DNA from 3 places in the Oceanobacillus caeni genome. Region 1 is predicted to be linked to each of the others. Evidence: riboswitches for the same ligand, from Rfam matches in the RefSeq annotation. Region 1 holds a riboswitch; each other region holds the start of a gene.
The links. A riboswitch is a leader RNA that binds a small molecule or an ion and turns the genes downstream of it on or off. The one in region 1 is predicted to bind thiamine pyrophosphate.

Region 1 (7,946 bases):
GGGATAAAGTCCGATGTGATCTCCGGTTGTTTTGTTACTAATAATGGAATTCCCTCTTCTATACAATGATGCGTTAAATAAGTTAAACCTTCCTCACCACTAGTTACGATAAAACATGGTGGATGGTAATGAACGATATTTCCAATTCGTATCTTTCGTTCTTCTTCACTTAATTTATGTAAATAGGTAACTTCTTTTCTACCCAAAATCTGAACTCTTTCTGTTGGAAAAAAATCGAAATGTCCAACAAACTCTAATCCTGGTCGATGCACACGTGATTGTGTAATCACATTTTGTAATCGGTTCTCTCCTGCAAGCACTTTCAATTGAAACTTATGAACTAAGTCCTCAACTGTTATTTGTTTCATCCTACATTCACCGTCCAATAAAGATATTAATGAATAGAATTATACTTTAGAATATTAGAATAGTCACCTTAGTTGCACTTATGCAGATTTTTACGGCAATCCCCGGACGAGAAAGATTTCCCCTAGCTGCCAAATAAATAACCCAATATTCATAATGAATATTATGAATATTGGGCTACCATCATCTAAGCTTTTTGATAAATTTTCTGATTATCGTGTTGTTTTTCTCTTAATCTCTCTAAATCTCTTTTCTCCACTTCTTCTTGAGATGTTTTACTATCCCTCACGAAAAACGAGGTCAATAGTCCAACAAAAGCAAGAACAGTTATCACGATAAATGCGACATTCACTCCATAGATAGCTGGATTAGGAATATCTGCTCTAGCTGCCGTTTCTCCTGTTGTTGTCATAACTGTAACAAGAATAGCTGTTCCAACAGAAGCGCCGACCTGCCTCATTGTATTATCCATTGCCGCCCCGTGTGGAATTAGTCGTTTTGGTAATTGGTTCAATGCCGCTGTTGAAATTGGCATCATGACCATAGATAGTCCAAACATTCTAATACTGTACATGATTGTCATGAAAGCCAAGGATGTTTCCGTATCTAATCTAGTAAATGGAATGGAAGAGACAGCGACAATTAGTAGTCCAGTCATCGCTAGCTTACGCGCACCATATCTATCAAAGATTCTACCTGTAATAGGAGACATAAACCCTGAAATCAACGCACCTGGTAATAACGCAATCCCCGCTTCAAAAGCAGTGAATTCACGCATGTTTTGCATATAAAGTGGGATAAGTGTTTCTGTCCCGATTAGCCCCATAAACGAAATGATTCCAATAACAACGGCTAGTGGGAATAGAGAATACGTAAAAACCCTGAACTCTAACATTGGATGCTGCAGTCTTAACTGTCTTAAAATAAACATAAAGAGTGACACTACTCCAACAGTGAGTGAAATGATGGTTAAACTTGCTCCCCAACCGTTATTCCCAGCTGAAGTAAATCCATAAAGTAATCCACCAAAACCAAAAGAGGATAAAATAACAGATGGAATATCTAATTTTGGTTTCTTTAATTCCGTTACATTTTTCAATGCGAAAAAGGCGATGATAATATCTACAATTGCAATTGGTAGGATGATAAAGAATAATACCCTCCAAGAATAATGCTCTGTTACCCATCCTGATATGGCAGGACCAAGTGCTGGTGCAAATGATATAACAAGACCAATTAATCCCATAGCTGATCCACGTTTATGAACTGGGAAGATTAAAAGAAATACTGTCTGCATTAGTGGCAGCATAACCCCTGCTCCAGCAGACTGGATGACTCGCCCTACTAATAAGAAAGAGAAATTAGGCGCAATCCCAGAAATTAATGTGCCTATAGCGAAAATACTCATTGCCGTTATAAACAATTGTCTTGTCGTAAACCGTTCTAATAAAAATGCACTAATGGGAATCATAATACCATTGACAAGCATAAACACCGTGGTTAGCCACTGACCAGTGTTTGCCGTAATTCCCATTTCCTCCATAATTGGGGGAATTGCAGTAATCATCAACGTTTGATTTAAAATGGAAATAAATGCCCCAGCAAGCAACAATGCGACAATCGTTTTTCGGTTATAACTTACCGTTTGCATATCCTTCCCCTCCCCTATTTCTTCATAACAATTCATAAATTATAATGCATTTCAGGTAAAAAGGAAATAGGAATTTTGCTAAATTTCAGCTAGATAAAGAAGACTTCCATCAGCGGAGGCTTTCCTTCATCCCCCACTGATGGTTAGTCGGCACTTATCGAACCTTTACGGGCAGTTGTTCTCCCACCTATTTGTATCCCCAGAAGTTTAAGGTGGGAGTCTTACTGCCCATTTAGGTGGGGTAATTAGAACAGGTAATTTAATAGGAAGGAAAAATTTTTTAAACGTAAAATCATATTCATAAACAATATCAAGTTGTGCAACTTTAAAAGAATCGTCAAACTTTTACAAATTTCTTGCTATATTAGAAAAACTATGCAATACTTAATTGTGTAAATTACAACTTAAGATGACTGTGGGGGTACCAGTGTTGCTGGTTGAGATTGTATCCGTTAGATACTAACCCTTAGAACCTGATCTGGCTAAGACCAGCGTAGGGAACATACCTGATACGTACATAACTAAAGTATGCACCCTAGGCAATTTGTCTAGGGTGCTTTTTGTTGGCTACTAATTCGTGTTATTCCCTACTCGAGTTTTATTCTTTTAGTTAAAAACAGGGAGGACTATTTATTATGAGGAAATTATCTGTTTTTTGCCTGTTGCTAATTGTACTAGCTGCATGCGGTAACAACACAGATGAAGAAAGTACAGATCAAACAGGTGAAGATGCAAAGCAACTAAAAAAAATAACCCTTGTTCTGGATTGGACCCCAAACACCAATCATACTGGTCTCTATGTGGCTAGGGATAAAGGGTATTTTGAAGAAGAAGGTTTAGATGTTGACATTATTCAGCCTGGAGAAGCAGGTGCTGAGCAATTAGTCGCTACTGGAAATGCTGATTTTGGTGTTAGCTACCAAGAAGGAATTACGGAAGCACGAATACAAAATGTACCTATTGTTTCGATTGCTGCTATTATTCAGCATAATACGTCTGGTTTTGCTTCCCTAAAGGAAAATAATATTACAACTGCAAAAGACTTTGAGGGTAAATCTTATGGTGGATGGGGTGCACCAGTGGAAAAGGCTGTACTAGATTCGATTATGCAGGAGGATAATGCCGATGTAGAGAAGGTTGAAATCGTTAATATCGGAAATACAGACTTTTTCACAGCACTTGAGCAAGGAATTGATTTTGCTTGGATTTACTATGGTTGGGATGGTATTAAAGCAGAGCTCCGTGACCAACCGCTTCATATGAATTATTTAACGGATTATAGTAAGAAATTAGACTATTATACTCCGGTATTAGCAACCAATGAAAATATGATACAAGATGATCCGGAAACTATTAAAAGCTTCTTACGTGCTGTTTCCAAAGGTTATGAGTTCGCAATAGAAAACCCAAGCGAAGCTGCAGACGTACTTATTGAAGCAGTACCAGACCTTGACCCTGAACTAGTTAAAGCAAGTCAAGAGTGGCTGTCTCCTAAATATCAAGATGATGCAGAAAAATGGGGAATTCAAAAGCTAGAAATATGGGAAAACTATGCAAATTGGATGTATGAAAATGATCTATTAGAAGTTGAACTGGATAGTGAAAAGGCATTTACAAATGACTTTTTACCTTAAATGATAAAGGAGAGATTTTAATTGGCAAACGCATTATTAAGTATTCAAATGATTCCTAAAGCAGAAAACGGAGTAGACACATATCCATTAGTAGATGAAGCAATTAAAGTGATTGATGAATCAGGTGTGAAATACCAGGTTAATCCACTTGAAACAACCATGGAAGGAAACCTTTCTGAATTACTACAAATTGTGGAAAAAATGAATGAGAAAATGGTTGAGAAAGGTTGTGCTAGTGCCATTTCTCAAATTAAGATTTTTTATAAACCAGACGGTGCATCCATGGATCAATTAACGGAGAAGTATCGTTAATGAGTACCATGGCAAAAAAAGGATGGAGGCCGGTTCTGGCTATCATCCTTTTCTTCATCTTGTGGGAAGTTGGAACTAGAATTTTTGACATGCCATCATGGCTACTTCCTGGACCAATTCAAATTTTCCAAGAAGCATGGACTAGCTGGTCAATTTACACGGAACACCTTCCATCTACTATTCAATTGATTGTTCTTGGGTTTTTAATTGGTAGTGGGGTTGGCGTTTTTGTTGCCATATGTCTCCATTTAATGCCTCTACTAAAGGACTTATTTTATCCATTTATCATTATTTCACAAAACATTCCTGTTATTGTCCTAGCACCATTACTTGTTATTTGGTTTGGATTTGGCATGCTACCGAAGCTAATTGTTATTTCGCTCGTTTGTTTCTTTCCGATAACCATTGCTCTACTTGATGGCTTTCGTCAAACAGATGCTGATTTAAAACACTATATTCAAATGGCTGGTGCGACAAAAGGACAAACTTTTCGGAAACTAGAATGGCCGAACGCTTTACCATCCCTATTCTCAGGACTAAAGATTTCTGCAACATATAGTGTGATGGGCGCAGTCATTTCCGAATGGCTAGGTGCAAGTAAAGGTATTGGCGTGTATATGACATTAGCATCTTCATCCTACCGAACCGATCGTGTCTTTGTAGCCATTATCGTTATTGTGGCACTCAGTTTATTATTCTTTTTACTAATAACCCTTATCGAAAAAAGGGTCATTAAGTGGAAACCAGAGGAAGGAATAAATCCATATGAGTCTTGAAATTCATGATATATCCAAATCGTTTGAAGACAATCATGTATTATCCAATATCAACTTCTCCGTCAAAGACGGGGAATTCGTTTCTCTATTAGGTCCATCTGGAAGTGGGAAAAGTACACTCTTTAGCATTATTGGTGGAATGAGCCAGCCATCGGGAGGTTCGATCTATTTAGATAGAGAAAAAATCAATGGGAAACGTGGTTCGATTAGCTATATGCCACAATCCTCTTCCCTCTTTCCATGGCGAACGATTTTGGACAATGTAGTTCTTGGGCAAGAAATTGCAGGAAAGGTTGATAAGGAAAAAGCATTAGAAATGATTGAACGGGCCGGGCTTAAGGGCTATGAAAACTCCTACCCTCGTCAATTATCAGGTGGAATGAAACAGCGTGTTTCTTTTATTCGAAGCTTGTTAAGCCCACAATCTCTAATCTTGTTGGACGAACCATTTTCTGCCTTAGATGAATTTACCCGTACAAAAATGCAAAAATGGCTTCTTTCTATTTGGGAAGAGCATAAACGTTCCATATTATTTATTACTCATAACATAGAAGAAGCTATTTTTTTATCCGATCGAATTATTATTTTATCGAATAAGCCGGCAACTGTTAAAAAGGAATTCATCATCCCCTTTGACCGTCCAAGAGACGTAAACTTGTTGTTGTCTGAAGAATTTCTAACCTGGAAAAAGAAAATATATGAAGAAATGTAGAGACAGATCCATCGTCCCAGCAATAGCCGGACAATGGACTGTCTCTTTTTCATATATCTTTAACTTATTATTAATGGATTCGACAAAATCAACCATTACTTCCCATTTCCTAATCCCAAAACCATGTGTTATAATTAGCATTTGTAAGTACTAAAAATAATTTAAAATTTAAATTAACCTAGAAACCATTCGAGGTGAAGAATAAGTGAAGAAATTAATTTCTACGAAGATGGGATTCTTCTCAATTGTATTAGTTCTTTATTGGTTGAAAACTTATTTGATTTATAAAGTGGAATTTGATTTGGGTGTGAAGGGGGCTATCCAAGAATTTCTATTATTCTTAAACCCTTTAAGCTCAGGTTTAATTCTCCTAGGAATTACACTATTTTCTAAAGGACGTAAAGTTGGTAGACGCTTAATCATTATGCAAGTGTTACTCGGCCTCATTCTTTATGCAAACATTGTATTCTATCGTTTTAATAGTGACTTTATAACGTTAGCGACAATGATGCAAACAAATAACTTTGGCAGTTTAGGCGGTAGCATCATTAGTTTAATGCAATGGCATGACCTTTTATATTTAATAGATATTGTCGTTTTAATAGTTTTATATAACATGGTTAAAGGGAACTGGTCTGAAACACGTATAAAAGTACGTAAACCCCTTACCATTCTAGCAATGGGGGTCTTAGTATTTACTATTAATCTAGGTTTAGCGGAAGCTGATAGACCACAATTGTTAGAAAGAGCTTTTGACCGTAACTATTTAGTGAAATATTTAGGTATATACAATTTCATTGCTTATGATACGATTCAAAGTGCAAATACTTCCACACAACGAGTTTTAGCAGATAGTGATGATATTACCGTTGTTGAAAACTATACAAAAACTAAATATGCTGAACCAAATCCTGCTTACTTTGGTGTCGCAGAAGGTAAAAATATTATTAAGATCCATTTAGAATCTTTCCAATCTTTTCTAATAGATTTTAAATTACATGGTGAAGAAGTTACACCATTTCTCAACTCATTAGTACATGATGAAAGTCAGAATTTCACATATTTTGATAACTTCTTCCATCAAACGGAGCAAGGGAAAACAGCTGATGCTGAATTAATTATGGATAATTCGCTTTATGGTTTACCACAAGGATCTGCGTTTGTAATGAAAGGTGACAACACGTACCAATCCTTCCCAGCAATTATTGGCGAGCGTCAAGGGTATACTAGTGCAGTTTTACATGGTGATGGTAAATCATTCTGGAATCGGGATGAAATTTATAAACACTTTGGTATCGATGAATTTTATCATGAAGATTATTATGATATGAGTGAGGACAATGTTATTAACTATGGATTAAAAGACAAGCCATTCTTTGAAGAGTCTATTAAATATCTAAAAGAAATGAAACAACCATTTTATGCGCACTTAATGACATTGACGAATCATCATCCTTTTACAATTAATGAAGAAGAAGCAACACTTGCACCAGCCGAAACTAATGATAAAACGGTAAACAATTATTTCCAAACCGCTCGGTATTTGGATGAAGCACTAGAACAATTCTTTAACGATTTAAAAGAAGCTGGTTTATATGACGATTCTGTTATTATGATATATGGTGACCATTATGGTATTTCGGATAATCATAATAAAGCGATGGAAGAGATTCTTGGTGAAGAAATTACTCCACTTAAATACTCTGAATTACATCGTGTTCCATTTATGATAAAGATTCCTGGAGTAAAAGGCCAAGGAACTAATCATGAATATAGTGGACAAATTGATGTTGTACCAACTATGCTGCATCTTCTAGGTATTGATGCACAAGATTATATTCTAATGGGTACGGATATGTTTTCCGAGGATCACAAAGATTATGTACCGTTCCGTAAAGGGAATTTTGTAACAAAAGATTTCACTTATCTAGACGGGGTATATTACGATAATAAAACAAAAGAAGTAATCGAAGAACCTACAGAAGAAATGATTAAACAAAAAGAAACAGTGCTTCATGAATTAGATTTATCTGATAAAGTAATGTATGGTGATCTATTACGTTTCTACAAACCAAACGATGAATGGAAACCAGTTGATGTTAATAGTTACTCTTATAAAAAAGAATAGAATGAAAGAACCCGAACAATCATAACTGTTCGGGTTTTTCTTTTATAATGATCGGTTACTTTAAAGGAGATAAAATCCAACTCCCATGATTAAATAAGCAGCTAATAATGCCAACCCTTCAAACCAATTCGATTCTCCATCAATAGAAATCATTATCGTTAGGAACACCGCCGTAACCATACTAATTAACTCAGGCCACGTAAATACAAGCGGCATGGAAGTTTCAAATAAAAGAGACACTAATACCAACACAGGAGCAACAAACATCGCAACCTGCAGGGTAGATCCAACTGCAATTTCAACTGCAACATCCATTTTATTTTTTAAAGCCATCAAAACAGCGGATGCATGTTCCGCGGCATTACCG
Region 2 (7,946 bases), on a different contig from region 1:
CAGTATCGGCAGCAACTGCATAACCATAGCCATCGACATATACTTTAGATCCTAATGGAATAACAGATGGATCCACAGCTATTACTTTCGCATTTGGATTTGCATTCAAATCTACACCAGTAGACGTGATACCTGAGCAACCATCACAATTAGCCGTATATGCAGTAGCAGTTGCTTGAATTACATTAAGTTCTGCATCGTCTTCGGAATTACCTTCTGATTTAGTAGATTCTGCTTTTTCATCCGCTTCTACAACTACTTTTTTATCTGCTTGAGATGCCTCTTGGCTGACTGGCTCTTGAGCCTCAACTTCTTCTGGTTCTGTTGCTGGTTCCGGTGCCTCAACTTCTTCTTCTGGTTCTGTTGCTGGTTCTTGAGCTTCGACTTCTTCTTCTGGTTCTGTTACTGGTTCTTGAGCCTCAGCTTCTTCTTCTGGTTCTGTTGCTGGTTCCGGTGCCTCAACTTCTTCTTCCGGTTCTGTTGCTGGTTCCGGTGCCTCAACTTCTTCTTCTGGTTCTGTTGCTGGTTCCGGTGCCTCAACTTCTTCTTCTGGCTCTGTTGCTGGTTCCGGTGCCTCAACTTCTTCTTCCGGTTCTGTTACTGGTTCCGGTGCCTCAACTTCTTCTTCTGGTTCTGTTACTGGTTCCGGTGCCTCAAACTTTTCTGGTTCTTGAGCCTCGACATCCTGAACTTCTTCTGTTGATATGCTTTCAGTCGCAACTTCTTTTGCTGGCGCTGTAACTGTTTCCTCCGAGACAGCATCATCCGTGGTAGATATAGTTGGAATGTCAAGCACTTGACCAATAAAGATAAGATCTGATGTGAGATTGTTCAGGGATTTTATATCCTTGACCGTTACATCAAATTGATTAGCGATCCTGGATAATGTGTCCCCTTTTTGTACTATATATTGTTCGTTTATGAATAATAGTTGATTCGGATAGATAATAGTTGACGTCAACTTATTTATATCCATTAATTTCTTTACTGTAGTGTTATGTTCTCTTGATATATCCCATAGCGTATCACCTTTTTGTACTTTAACTTCTGCTGCTGAAACGTTAGTTACTGTTACACTAGCGATAAGCATTCCTGCAGTTATCGCAGTTACTAACTTTTTCATCTTAAATCTCCCTCCATATTCTTCCAGATGTTATTCATTTTAACATAGATTTACAAAAGAAATATGACAAATGTATTACAAAGGTTTGTTTAGATTGCAGGGCCAAAGGGACCTTCCCTGTGATCCTTGTGATTCTATTAATTTTATAATTTCATAGACACAAGAAGAGGGTCTCCCCTCTTCTTGTGTCTCGACGATTATAAGACAATCATCCTTCATGCAAATAACCAGGTCCATGCCAAAACCTAAGCAACATACATGCCTTGTACAGAGCGGCTGACCTAGTAAAGTTTTTTGCAGAAATAGCTCACCTTACTTGACGGCAGGGTGGCTATTTCTTTTTGTTTAGATAGGCGACAATAGTTACGATCATTACATGAACATGATTCGAATTATGTTAATCCTAAATGTTCACGGAAAGTATGACCTTCATATTTCTCTCTGAAAATACCTCTTTTTTGCATTTCAGGAACAATTAGTTCAACAAAGTCTTCTAAACTACCAGGCAATGTAGGAGGCATAAGATTAAATCCATCAGCCACACCAGCTTCAAGCCAGACTTCCATCTGATCCACAATTTCTTCGGGCGTACCTATCAGCGTGTGATGCCCACCGCCCGCATTAAGATATCCTAATAATTCTCTTACGGTAGGTCGGGTATCATTAATAATTTCTAGTATCGTTTCGTAACGTCCGATTGGTCCAGTAAATTCTTCTACAGGAGGTAGTTGAGGTACTTCTTTATCCATTTCCCAATTCGAACAGTCTTGTTGAACAAAGAAACTCAACTGGTTTAAAGCTGTTTCAATAGGTAATTGCTCATCTAATGCTGCTTTTTTTTCTAAGGCTTCTTCATGAGTACGACCTACATAGGTTACTAAGCCCGGAAATACTTTAATATGTCTATTACTGTCTCCACTTTGTCTAACTTGTTCATCTAATTTTTCACGAAATCTTTTTGCCTGCTTCAAGTTCCACGATACGGAATAAACCGCATCGGCATATTTTGCCGCCAATGCAATACCTTGTTTAGATGCCCCCGCTTGCATTGATACTGGTTTGCCTTGGGGGCTTTTTGGTGTGGTGGATGGGCCATACACCTTAAAATAAGTACCAGCGTGATTAAATGGCTGAATGTTTGAAGGATCGATCAATTTCCCTTCTGCTCGATTATGTACAAACTCATTACTGTCCCATGAAAGGAATAACTTATTCATTAAAGCAGCAAATTCATCTGCTTTCTCATAACGTTTGTCATGAGGAGGCAGTTCATCCATACTATGATTTAACGCCTCCAAATCAGTCATAGAAGTAACGAGATTCCAACCAACACGTCCTTTTGTAATATGGTCTAAACTTAATAATTGTCGTGAAGCTGTGAAAGGATTAGAAAAAGTACTTGAAATGGTTGAAACTAATCCCACATGTTTTGTCACTTGAGAAATAGCTGTTAAATTGACTATTGGATCAAACCAAAATGCTGGCATATCACTAGAATCTTTAGCCGGAAAGGATTGATTATCAGCAAAGAATACTGCGTCAAAATAACCTTTTTCCGCTAACTGTGCTAAGGATTGGTAATATGAAATGTCCCCAATACGTTCAACGCTTGAGTCAGGCATTTGCCAAGCAGCCTGATGGTGCCCACATCCATACAGCAAGACACCTAAGTGTAGTTGTTTTTCTTTCATCTTTGGCATTTGTCATACCTCCAAACAATTATTATTCACTATCTTATATACTCCGTTTTTGAAAGACTATCCATTGTCATTTAAGCTACTAGTTCATTGTCAAACCGCCATCTACTGTGATATTTTGACCTGTAATACCGTGCGCATTTTCTGATGATAAAAAAGCGACCATATTGGCTACATCTTGAGGTGTGGTCACCTTCTTCAGTGGCGTCGACTGAGCAATTAAATCAAATACTTCCGGTGTTGTAACAGCACTGGCATGAGTCGTTTTTAATAATCCCCCTGAAACGACATTCGCTTTTATACCATATTGTCCTAATTCAGAAGCGATATTACGTGTAAAACCTATTAATCCAGCTTTAGCTGTTGTATATTCATGGTAAGGTACAACAGGATTTTGATATAAATTAGTACCTATACTTATAATACTTCCATTTTGTCGTTCAATAAATTGAGGGATGACGCTTTGAACTACATGAAATGCTGCTTTTAACGTACCATTTAGTTGTTTTTGGTAATCAACCCAGGTGAGTTCTGTGAAAGGTTTCTGTTTGTTTGGATCAAACTTAAAGTCTACTAATGCATTGTTGACAACAACATCTATTTGGCCAAAGTACTCCGTTGCTTTTTTTATCAATGTATCTACTTCTGTGCGATTGGTTACATCAGCCTGAATGGCAATAGCATTTTCTTCACCAATCTCAGAAACAAGCTTCTCAGCGGCATCCTGACTTTTATAGTAATTGATAACCACTTGAAATCCTTGTTGTGCTAAGGTCTTTACAATAGACTCTCCTAAACCTCTACTACCACCTGTTACTAATACTGTTCTCCCCATCATAACCACTCCTATATTATTAATTTTGATGAAACTTAAATAATAAAGTGATAAATAAAAAAATACGCAACCTTCACATAGAAAAGTTGCGTAAAAAGAATTAACTACATATTAAGAAAAAGGCATAATCACCCTTTTAGTATGTAATAGAATTTACACTTTCCTACGCTAGTTTTAACTAGTTCAGGTTCAAAGGGTTTGAGTAAATACTCATCTCAGTTAAATAACACCCCTAGTGAATATATTTAAGTTATAGTCAATGTTATAGTCTTCAGAAATTTATGTCAAGGGAATATGGCTGTTTAAGTATTTCTATCATCCCTTCAAAAATAACTCCAGTACCTTTTCCCATTCATTTATAGTTAGTTGCATACATAGTGGAACAAACTGCGCTTCATTGTTAAGTTTAAACTTTTATGCTAAAATTACCCTTTGCAAATCAAAGAATTTAAAAAGTCATCAGTTCTAATACTTCCTATAACGAAATAGAAATAAAATGAAGTGTTTTTTATGAAAGGAATTTTATTTCATGATGGATGGACTACGAAACAGGGAGGTGAATAAATGAAAAATTTTATTAGTTTTAATAAGATGATTACACCAACAATCATTAAAGTGCTTTTTTGGGTTGGAGTAGGCTTCTCTATCATTCTAGGACTTCTTCAAATTATAGCTGGTTTTGATTCTTACTTCGGTGGCGGTTACCAAATATTTATGGGTATATTAACTATCATATTAGGACCTATCTTTACAAGGGTTTATTGTGAATTATTAATTTTATTCTTTAAAATGCATGAAACAATACAAGAAATTAATGAGAAATTAGGTTTAAAGGATAATTAATTTTAAATGGAATATTTGATGTTAGCGTTAAAATTCTCGTGTAAGTTGTTAAAAGCTCTTATTCAAGAATGATCAAACGTTTGTTTTAAAAGGTTAGCCAGAAATTACTGGTTGGCCTTTTTTTATAAGGTTTTATTATAGCGGTAGTCGAGGTAGACGAATCAAACGTAGGAGACTTGATCCCGTAAACAAATTTATATCAAAAAATGCGAAAAAGAACAAAATCACCCATATTCACCATTATTCCCTGAAAGATTACAAGGAAATATTTCATTTCCCGGGGAATATCGACAATTTATTCTATAATTTATAAATATAAAACATTTTTTCTAAGTTGTTTATTTCTCTGAGACTACCCTTTTGCTTCCTACGGCGTCGGGTGGTTTCCTTGTTTTCTAATATTTTTTTCCGAAGAAATACGCACTAGTCTCACGCATAATTCCTCTTTGTGCACCTTATCACATTGTCATATACAACATAGTGCCTTAAAGCATTGGGGGCTAACATATTGATTAAGGACTCCATGATGGTATCCAACACATTAGCACCTCTACCCCTTCGTAACCCCTTAAACACACTTACCATATAGTAAAGATAAATGGGCAAGTTTTTAAACATGGAGGTTCATATGCACACGAATCATTTTAATTCATGGTATCGGAGTAAATGGGATAGGCAAATGGGGCAAAGTCAACCAGTAGGAGGAGCGGAAATGACAAGCAGAAAGCCTCATTTAGTGGCGAATTCGATTTTACAGAGGGAATATCCCAACACCGTTGTTTTAAGAGGATCCCTTAACGAAAATAAAGTAGCTTTAACTTTTGATGATGGTCCAGATATACGCTTTACCCCCCAAGTGCTGAATGTCCTTAATAAATACAAAATCAAAGCTACCTTTTTCCTGATGGGGGCTAGAGCAGTTGAACATTCCGATATCGTGAGAAGAATGCATGCAGAAGGGCACGTCATTGGTAATCATACGTATTGGCATCCTAATCTGACAGAAGGAAGTTTAGAAAGAGTTCATTGGGAAGTGACTTCAACAGAGGAAGTACTTGCACAGATTATAGAATACCGTCCACGATTATTTCGTGCCCCTTATGGTGCGTTAAACCGAGAGATTGTCGAATTAATGAGGCAGATGGGGTATTCTGTCATTCTCTGGAACGTCGATTCTTTGGATTGGAGACAATTGGGTACGACTGTTATTTCTGATATTGTCTTAGCAAATACGGAACCCGGATCCATTGTACTGATGCATGACGGTGGTGATTGGACAATGGATTTATCAGGCACTGTCCATTCTTTACATGACATTATTCCACGTATACAGCAAGAAGGAATAGAGTTTGTAACAATTCCTGAATTATTGAATATTAGTAAAGCAAAATAAGGGGGCACCAGTGGCAGAGATTCACCGATCCATTTAGCTCATCTTAGCAGGGGGCCAAGATGTAGTTTTCCTTACTGATCCTCTCCCTGTTAGACTAGGCTCATTCGTCGTCCTTTTATAAAGATTGCGGAAAAATTGCTAGCATCGGCAAACTTGAGATTTTTGAAGCATATTTGGCGGTTGGGTAATCGTCCAGTTGTCGTCTCCCCTATGAAGGCGACTTTGGAAATACGCACGAGTAACGGATTCCCGCTCTCGATAAGGTCTAACACATTGGACGCGCCCCCCCTTACGCTCTACACATACCCCAACTCCTCCTTCAACCTCCTAATCTTCAACCTCGTCACTTCCGCTTCTTCCGGATCAACTTCCATCCTTTTATTCTCACGCTTTTCCCTCTGTTCCTTAAACCAATCCGGAATCACCTCTTCACGATTCCCACTGGTAAAATAGTGATACCGCCGCCGTTGTTTCCTTTTTCGAAATTCCACATCTTCTGCTCGTACTGCATCCACACTTCGAATCCCTTTCTTTTTCCATGCCTGCAAGATACTTTTCACATAACCCCAACTTGTCCTATTTTGCTCCAATGCCCGTTTCATCGCTTCCATCACTAATGCTTCTCCTACATCGTCCACCCAATCACTCATGGACTCGATGACGAATGGGCTCATGACTCCAAAGTTTTCTTGATAGAAACGAAATACTTCTCCTTCCCCAGCCTCCTGTTTCGTTACCGTTTCTTCTGCCATCCCTTTCCGTGCTTCCCTTTCCCTAGGTAGTTCCGTCTCAGTTGAATTCTCATCTACTTCATACCCAACCGAATCCACCTGTTGCGCGTCTTCACGATTCTCTATCAAACTAATCATTCGATAAACTGGTGCTTGATTGCCCCTTTTAGGTTCATAAGCAATGTATCCTTTTTCCTTTAGCTCCGTTCTCGCTCTCTTAAAACTAGATTCATTCAAACCAGATTTGATCCTTAAAACCATTCCAGCTACACGAAATTCGCTCTTCCACCTCGTCTTGTTATTCATATGCATCAACGCATGCCATAAAGCAACTGCTGAACTAGATAGTGGGTTATATTCCAGCGAATCATAAAAAGCATTCATTTCCCTTATGTAATTCATCCTTCTCTCCCTTTCCTTCCATCTCCAAGATTTTACTTTCACGTAAAATTCACCTTCCCCCAGACTTTTCAGTGAATCCAAGTCCCAGGGAAGGCTTTTTATGCTAAACGAATAGCACGTCTACCAAATTTAAATCCCATCACTGTCTTTAAAATAAGCTCGCAATTTCTTCCTCGCTTGCTTCCCCCAGTCTTTCACAGCTTCCACAGATACATGTTCCTGTTCTGCAATTTCCTTCAGTGACATATCCCGAATGATATAAAAATACACCCATTTCCGCTGTTTCTCGGTAAGCAGAGAAAATACGCGCTCCCAGGAATCGCCATCTTCCATATCCATTCCACTTGTGTCCAGGATTGGCATTTTCGAGTCGCCATATTTATTTCCGTCATAGGCAGTTAAAATTTCCTTTTCCACATAGTTTTGTTCGTTATCTTCATCATTGGTTTTCTTCCGGATAAGATCGATGAGGCGATTGCGAATGGTGTAGTTGAAGTAAGTGGCGAGGGGGCCTTTATTGGGCTCATATTTCTGGTAGGCTGTCCACATGGCATACATCCCTTCCGAATAAAAATCCCCATACGGATCTCGAATGCCAAGCTTGTGCATGTGATAATAAATACGTTTCTCATTTTGTTTGAAAATATCTTCAAACAAGTCGTCGTTTTTCTTCAAGTACAAAACCTCCTTTTTTTCAGTGTGGCAAAATGTGATATCCGCATCTAGCATAATCAGACCGATGAAAACTGTAAAGGTTGCTAACTTCGCATTTCTGACAAACTCCGACATGTTTCTACAAGATTCTCCCCTGTTTTTCTGCAGAAATGACGTTTCTGCAAGAGGTTTTGTAAGTTAGCTAGTTTTTTCATATTTTTTATATTGTTTTTGTCTATTTTTGTCGAAAACGTAAAAAAGGACAGCT
Region 3 (7,946 bases), on a different contig from region 1:
ATATCCACAATGTCCATATCATGGGTAACAAAGACAATGGTTGTCCCACTTTCTCTTAGTCGTTCAATCATGTTCATGAATTCCCTTGTTGTTCGAGCATCTTGACCAAACGTTGGCTCATCAAAAAATAAAATATCTGGTGTCTCATCCACCATTGTTGCAACACTTAAACGTCGTTTTTGTCCACCGCTTAAGGAGAAAGGATTACTAAATCGATGTTTTTCTAGGTGAAATTCCCTCATAAGTTTGGTTGCTGTAGAATTTATTTTTTTCTCCGAATATCCATTTAATTTCAAGCCAAATGTTAACTCCTCCAACACGGTGTCCGTAATAAATTGATGTTCTGGATTTTGAAAAACGTATCCCATTCGTTTTCTAAGTTCTTTTTGGTCCCAATGTTCCATTGGTTTATCGAAAAAGTAAATATTTCCTTTAAATGGGGTTAATAATCCAGCCATTAATTGTAGTAGTGTAGACTTACCAGCTCCGTTTTCTCCAATAATTGCGATGAATTCCCCGCTCCGTATGTTTAAATTTATTTCATTCAAAATGATTTGTTTCTTTCGATAGAAACTCATGTCTTTTACAGTTAAAATCACATCTTCTGAAGGGAGGATACGATGGTTGAAGTTGCGAAAGGAATCAGCAGTATTGGAAAATCGTTTTGGTAAAAATACGCCTTCTTGCTCCAATAATGTTTTCTTTTCCATAAAGATAGAATTCACATTTCCATCCGCAATCAGTTCGCCACTTCTTCCCATCACAAGGACTCTGTCTACGATATCTAGCCAATCATCTGCTTGATGCTCAATAATAAGAACGGCTAATTGATGTTTTTCCTGAACACATTTAATTAACTGAATAAACTCAAGACTAGAAACAGGGTCCAAATTTGCTGTAGGCTCATCTAAAATTAACATATTAGGTTCAAGCAGAAGAACAGATGCTAGGGCGATCTTCTGCTTTTGTCCACCTGATAACTCATGAATTTTTCTATTCTGTAACCCATCCATTCCGACTAATTTTAATACCTCCGAGATGCGCCGAGCCATCTCGGAAGGAGGGGTCTTAATGTTTTCCAACGTGAACGCGAGTTCATCTTCTATTGTAATCATACAAAATTGGCTTTCAGGATCCTGAAAAACAATCCCGATTTCCTGATTTAATTCTCCTTTTTTGAAATCACGTATGTTTTTTCCACGATAATAGATTTCACCGGAAGAAACACCTTCAACGGCATCAGGGTACAATCCATTTAAACAAAGGGCGAGGCTGCTTTTCCCAGAACCGCTAGACCCCATAAGAATAGTCGTCTCATTTTTATTCAACGAAAATTGGATTCTATTAATTATTGGTTGGTCTAAGCTTTCATAGTCAAATGAAAAGTTTTCGATAAGAAGTAGAGGTCTACGCTGCTCCTGTTTCACGTCGTTTTTGCAGCTCCTTTCCTAATGCATATCCACGTAGTACATCTGTTTTTGCAAGTTGATCACTTATCCATTTCCCTAGAACCCCTGCAAGGAGTGCTCCGCTGATTACACGCACAACTAATGTAGCAACAAGTAACCATGGTGTTAATGTAATGTTTCCAGCGTAAAATAGGTGCCATACAAAACTAATCAGCGCTGCGGACATACCGGAAAATATTAACACGCGTAATCGATAATCTTTCCATTTTGTCAAAGCAAATGCGAGTTCTGCACCTGCACCTTGGACCGCAGCAGAAAGAATAAGTCCCGGTCCTGCAGTAGTTCCTAGTAACACTTCGGTAATTCCTGCAATTACTTCTGCGGTAAAGGCAACTCCTGGTTTACGCAATATGTAAGCCGCCACGATAGAAACAATAAACCATATTCCAAAAATAATCTCATAACCAAATGGAGCTAGACCAAATGGGGCAAGAATATTTTGGATAACCTGACCAACTAAGAAAAAGGCTAAATATATAATCCCAAATACGACACCTAATATGGACATAAGAACTATTTCTTTTAATTTCCACTGATTTGTCATTTTACAAACTCCTTATGCTTGATTCGTTGGACTATTCGCAGAAAGACTAAATGTCATCGTAACATGAGAAACTTGATCCTGAATAAGTTTAAAAGATTCATATAATGCTTGAAAGAGATTATGCACATCTCCATCCAATCTTGTAGCATAATGGGTAGATATTACTTTAACGTTACGGTGTTTGGATAAATCGATTTGTTCATAGATTTTATCCATATAATCTTCTCTTCCTAACGGATAAAGAGAAAATTTACAACCAGCGACTTGGGAGATGGACTTCACCTTTTCTTCGTTCAACGGGGTATCTGTTTCATCCATGTACACATCGGCATCTGAATCCCCCGGGCAACCAATAGAAAAGGTTCCGTTCATAGCAACATGCTCTCCCGTTTTTGCTGCATGAAGGAAAATGGCCTTTGTTACATCAAAAACATGAACCATTTTCCCCCGAATACATGTGCTCACATCATCTGTATTCTTCCATACTTTTGATGTATCGACCTCTTCCAGTGTTGATAGAATAATATCTACAAACCGGTCACTCATCGGATGTAGACTAAACTGACATCCTGCAATTCTACTTGTCCCACAATAGTTGCTCATAAAATCTCCTCCTAAAATAATAATAAAAAAACTGCACTCCGTATGGGAATGCAGTTTACATGTATGTATTTAAGTTTCATTGAATCATACAGTGAACCGCACTTCCCCACGCTAGTATTATCTAGATCGGGTAATAAGGGTCAGATTTCTCTTCTCAGCCACACACCGTAGCTCCCCTAGTGCTAACTTTCGGATATGCAATTTTTCTTCTATTATGAATAAAACATACTTTATGATTTTTGTAAAGGGCTCATCTGTTGGTAAATAAAAAGGTGGGAGACTATCCCACCTTAAACGTATCGTTATCCGCTTCTTTAATAAACAAGCAAGGTTCCCCTGGTGAGACCATTGTTAAATCATGCATGGCCCTAGTGCATGCTGTATAGAATAACGCTCGCTCAGATTCCCGATTGTATTGATTACTTGATGCATCTGGAATAATAACTGCATCAAATTCAATCCCTTTTGCTAAATAGACAGGAAGTACCAAAATGCCTTTTTCAAAAGAAAAAGTTTCTTCATTAATTGGATATAAATCAATTTCTTTCCGTAGTAATTCATAAATCTGATTTGTTTCCTCCATTGTTTTACAAATTAGTGCGATGGTTTCATGACCATATCTACGTAGTTTTTCAATTTCCAATAACAATGTTTGAACTAAGTTATTTTCAGTTTGAAGCAGGGTAGGTTTTTTTCCTTCCCGTTCAAAAGGTTCAATAATGGAATGACCGGGAGCAAAGTGTTTTGAGAATTCTACAATTTCTTTTGTTGATCGATAACTTTTTGTTAAGGTAATTCGTTCATGGTTACTTTCCACCGCATCCGGGATAAGAGGATTTTCACTTGTCGTATGAGCGTATATTCCCTGGTTAACATCGCCTAGAAGTGTCATTCTCGTATAAGGGAAAATATGTCTTATAAATGCAAATTGGAAAGCAGAATAATCCTGTGCCTCGTCAATAAATAAATGACGTATAGAACGGTCTGCATCGTGTCCAAGAATTTTTCCTTTGAAATATACATATGGTGTAGCATCTTCCCACGTTAAATAGCGCTTGTTTAAATGTTTTACAGTAAATGTAGCGATTGTTTCCCAATTCTTTGGTTTTAGATTTGGTTCCCATTTTTCAAAAAGGTTCCTGTACGTGGCAAGCACATGGACAAACTTCAATCGTTTAATTTGTTTTTTAATTGGGGCAAATGCCCGCTGAATCACTTCTTTACGCAAAAACATTTCTTCTTGAAGCGGGTCATCTTCATCACCATACATATCCTGACTATAAGTGAATGCCTTCTGGTAATCTTCTTTGTCTAATAATTGCATTTCTTCCAAAACCCAGTCTTCAGAAACTTCCTTTTGTTGGATATGACGAATTTCCTTTAAAAGCCATTTAGAAACAAGTTCCAATTTATTTGGAATAGAAATGCTAGAATCAAGTGCATAAAAATATCGAGTAATTTCCTCTTTTGATAGGATAATTTCGTTTCTAAATTTAATGTTTTTAAAAAGAATTCCAGTATGGTTTAAATAAGAAATATAGGAATCAATCATCTGTTTAAAATATAAGCTTGATTTATAGTCCATATTTATAACTCGTATATCGTTTTTATCCTTATGTCGTTCTGTAAGGGTGTACTCGATTTGTTCAAAAGGAGATTCAATTTCAATGTTTTTTTCAATCCTTTTTCTTAAAAATTGTAAGAAGGTAGATTGGCCAATATTTGTCTCTCCTAATTCCGGAAGTACATTGATGATATAACTTGAGAATAGTGGATTTGGTGAAAGAAGGAGAAGGTCATTTGCATTTAACTCTTCACGAAAACGATACATTAAATAGGCTACGCGCTGTAATGCGGCTGACGTTTTTCCACTTCCAGCCACTCCTTGCACAATTAAAAGATTACTCCGTTCGTTACGAATAATTTTATTTTGTTCCTTTTGGATCGTTGCAACGATGCTTTGCATTTTTGTGTTAGCATTATTACCAAGAGCATGCTGAAGTAGGGTATCTCCGATTGTGAGGCCGGTGTCAAACATACCTTTCATCTGACCTTGCCTAATAATATATTGCCTTTTTAATGTTATTTCACCATTTATGGTATCTTCCGTCGATTCATATTGAGCAGGTCCTGGAGCGTAGTCATAATACATGCTTGATATAGGTGCACGCCAATCATATACGAGAAAATTCTCATCCTTTTCATCCATCAGAGAAGCCTTACCAATGTAGATTTTTTCCTCTTCCTTTGTCTGGTTTTCCTTAAAGTCAATTCTGCCAAAATAAGGTGAGTCTTGTAACGAATCTAATGTTTTTCTCTCATGATCTATATTTCCATGTGACCGTTCACGTTCAGCTAAAAATTCAGCTTGCTGTTTTAAACTAGCTTGTGTTTCAATTATATCGTCTGGTTCGTCTAGGTTTACCGTAACATCATCCCAAAAATCCTTTCTAAGATCGATAATACTCTCTCTTAGACCCGAGGCTTTCTCCTTCAGTGCTATTTTTTTCTTTTTAATAACCTGAATGACGTCTTCCAATCTCTGCCTTTCAGCTAATTCATCTTTTATTTGATTTTCCGATTCCTTATTCATTTCAATCAACCCCGTTCAAAAGCGATATAATATATTCTTATTGTTATTAAAAGACATTTATAATATGAGTCGAAAAAAACGTTCATTATTTTATCCCACCTCAAGCTTCTGGGGAAACAAAGAAGGTAGGTGGGAGATCAATTGTCCGTATACTATCTATCAGTGGTGGATGAAGGAAATCCTCCACTGATGGAAGTCTTATTTATTAGTATTACCCCATTTGAAGGAATTTCTTTTTTTAATATTTGTTGTTTAGGAAAAATAAATGTCCAAGGTATACTTGTTTCTTTTTCAATAACTAATCTAGGAATGGTGAAGATATGCCCGGCAATTAATTCACCATTTGCATGATACTGAATCGTGTCATGGTGAAAAGTGAAATCCGAATTGGAGGTATTATGAACGAGAACCGTTACTAGTAATTCCCCTTTATGATTGATTGCATGTCCCAAAGTGGTAAATTGTATTTTTTCTTCCTTTGAAAGATTCTCTTTTACCCTTATAAATTCCTGCTTTATTTTTTCTCTGTCTTTATTTGCTATCGTTTTGTCCCAAGCCGCTTCAAATTGTAATGTCTGAGTCACGATGATAACCTCCAATTGTATTTAAACGTATACCCATATCATACAGGATTAAACGGGAATTCCAAAATAGCTAAACTCATCCTAGCATTTTTAAAACCAGGCTATACTAATCTAATTTCAATTTGAAAAATGGTATAATAGAACGAAGGATTTATAGTTTATCCCACCTCAAGCTTCTGGGGAAGGAGTAGGTGGCAGATCAACTGCCTGAAAAGATCCGATAAGTGTGACTAACCATCAGTAGGGGATGAAGGAAAAACCCTACTGATAGAAGTCTTCTATATTAATGAAAATATAAAACTAAAAAAATGAATGAAATATATGTTAAATGAGAATAGAAGGGAGCATGGATAATAATGAAGTTTTTTCATACGGCAGATTGGCATCTTGGAAAATTAGTTCAAGGGGTGTATATGACGGATGATCAGCGTTTTGTATTAAAGCAATTCGTTGAAGCGGTAGAAGAGGAAAAGCCCGATGTGGTTATCATTGCAGGTGACTTATATGATCGTGCTGTACCTCCAACTGAAGCTGTCCATTTATTGGATGAAGTTCTTGAAACGATTGTAATAAAGCTTAATACCCCTGTCCTTGCTGTTGCGGGTAATCATGATAGTCCAGGTAGATTGAATTTCGGCAGTAGTATCATGAAGGAAAAAGGATTTCATATCATTGGTAACTATACAAACGACTTTACTCCAGTTGTTTTGAATGATGAGCATGGGGAGGTACATTTCCATCTTGTTCCATATTGTGACCCAAGTGTCGTACGAAGAATTCTTGAGGACGATGAAATACGAAGTCATGATGATGCTACAAAGAAAACGATTGAAAAAATAAACGAACAATTAAATACAAATGTACGTCATGTGTATGTTGGACATGCTTTTGTTACGCCATTTGGAGAAGAACAAGAGAATACAAGTGAATCAGAAAGACCGCTATCTATAGGTGGTGCGGAATATGTAGATGCTCACCATTTTAAAGCTTTTCATTATACAGCTTTAGGCCACTTACACCAAGCGCACTACGTAATGGATGAAACGGTTCGTTATTCCGGATCGATTTTAAAATATTCGATTTCAGAAGAAAATCATAAAAAAGGCTTCTTAGTGGTTGATATGGATAAAGATGGGAACGTAAGTCTTGATAAGCGTCTTTTAACTCCAAGAAGGGATATTCGTACGGTGGAAGCAACGATGGAAGATTTACTAAAACATCCGGTGAATGAAGATTATGTATTCGTACGTTTACTAGACACAGCTCCGGTATTATCCCCAATGGAAAAAGTACGCTCCGTTTATCCGAATGCGATGCACGTAGAAAGAAAGAATGTCTCTTCTGGACTCTTTCCAAATGAAGAAAGGGAATATGTCGATCGTAGTAGTTTGAGTGACTTTGATCTATTTCAAGCTTTCTATAAGGAAGTAAAAGGACAAGAACCTTCAGAGGAAACGGAAAAACTATTTAAAGAAGTGTTAGACGAAATGTTAAAAGCGGATAGTGAAAGCCAAACGGTCAAAAAGAGAGAGCCAATTAGAAACTAATGGAAAGAGGTTAGTCATACAATGAAACCACTAAAGTTAACGATGACGGCTTTTGGCCCTTATAAATATAGTGAAACCATCGATTTTACAGAATTGGATCAAAACCATTTATTTGTCATATCTGGAAACACTGGTGCTGGAAAAACAACCATTTTTGATGGTATTTGTTTTGCGTTATATGGTAGTGCAAGTGGTTCAGATCGTGAAAACCAGACAATGCTCCGTAGTGATTTTGCGGAAGATAATACGCATACTTCTGTTGAGCTTATATTTGAATTACATGGTCGAATCTATCGTATTTTACGTCAATTAGGCCATGTTAAAAAAGGAAATAAGACGAAAACTGGGGATAAATACGAGTTTTATGAAATTATAGGAGATAAAGAAATTCCTTGTGTCGATCGGCAAATCGTTTCAGAAATTGATAGAAAAGTAGAGACTCTTATCGGATTAACGAAGGATCAATTTAAGCAAATCGTGATGTTGCCGCAAGGGGAATTTCGTAAATTACTTACTTCAGAGACAGAAAATAAAGAAGAAATATTACGTCGGATTTTTAAAACAGAATCTTATCAACAACTAGTAGGGCAACTAAACGAAAAGAAG

Region 2: it holds a riboswitch for thiamine pyrophosphate, as region 1 does, so the genes downstream of both, ACFQ18_RS03665 (3-oxoacyl-ACP reductase) here and ACFQ18_RS12535 (ABC transporter substrate-binding protein) in region 1, are expected to answer to the same signal.
Region 3: it holds a riboswitch for thiamine pyrophosphate, as region 1 does, so the genes downstream of both, ACFQ18_RS14380 (YkoF family thiamine/hydroxymethylpyrimidine-binding protein) here and ACFQ18_RS12535 (ABC transporter substrate-binding protein) in region 1, are expected to answer to the same signal.

The regions. Positions count from the first base shown of each region.
Region 1 covers NZ_JBHTKV010000017.1:55,290-63,235, forward strand. Annotated here, with positions in the region: gene hprK (HPr(Ser) kinase/phosphatase) at 1-368, opposite strand, end outside; gene ACFQ18_RS12530 (MDR family MFS transporter) at 554-2,017, opposite strand; TPP riboswitch at 2,425-2,534, shown strand; gene ACFQ18_RS12535 (ABC transporter substrate-binding protein) at 2,653-3,651, shown strand; gene ACFQ18_RS12540 (thiamine-binding protein) at 3,673-3,963, shown strand; gene ACFQ18_RS12545 (ABC transporter permease) at 3,963-4,739, shown strand; gene ACFQ18_RS12550 (ABC transporter ATP-binding protein) at 4,729-5,451, shown strand; gene ACFQ18_RS12555 (LTA synthase family protein) at 5,657-7,579, shown strand; gene cax (calcium/proton exchanger) at 7,640-7,946, opposite strand, start outside.
Region 2 covers NZ_JBHTKV010000003.1:19,533-27,478, reverse strand. Annotated here, with positions in the region: gene ACFQ18_RS03675 (LysM peptidoglycan-binding domain-containing protein) at 1-1,123, opposite strand, end outside; gene ACFQ18_RS03670 (LLM class flavin-dependent oxidoreductase) at 1,516-2,823, opposite strand; gene ACFQ18_RS03665 (3-oxoacyl-ACP reductase) at 2,903-3,655, opposite strand; TPP riboswitch at 3,799-3,899, opposite strand; gene ACFQ18_RS03660 (DUF4282 domain-containing protein) at 4,220-4,498, shown strand; gene ACFQ18_RS03655 (polysaccharide deacetylase family protein) at 5,127-5,891, shown strand; gene ACFQ18_RS03650 (DnaD domain-containing protein) at 6,188-7,024, opposite strand; gene ACFQ18_RS03645 (sigma-70 family RNA polymerase sigma factor) at 7,154-7,699, opposite strand.
Region 3 covers NZ_JBHTKV010000024.1:15,360-23,305, forward strand. Annotated here, with positions in the region: gene ACFQ18_RS14370 (energy-coupling factor transporter ATPase) at 1-1,427, opposite strand, end outside; gene ACFQ18_RS14375 (ECF transporter S component) at 1,408-2,013, opposite strand; gene ACFQ18_RS14380 (YkoF family thiamine/hydroxymethylpyrimidine-binding protein) at 2,026-2,616, opposite strand; TPP riboswitch at 2,703-2,804, opposite strand; gene helD (RNA polymerase recycling motor HelD) at 2,897-5,209, opposite strand; gene ACFQ18_RS14390 (SLAP domain-containing protein) at 5,362-5,793, opposite strand; gene ACFQ18_RS14395 (exonuclease SbcCD subunit D) at 6,150-7,340, shown strand; gene ACFQ18_RS14400 (AAA family ATPase) at 7,362-7,946, shown strand, end outside.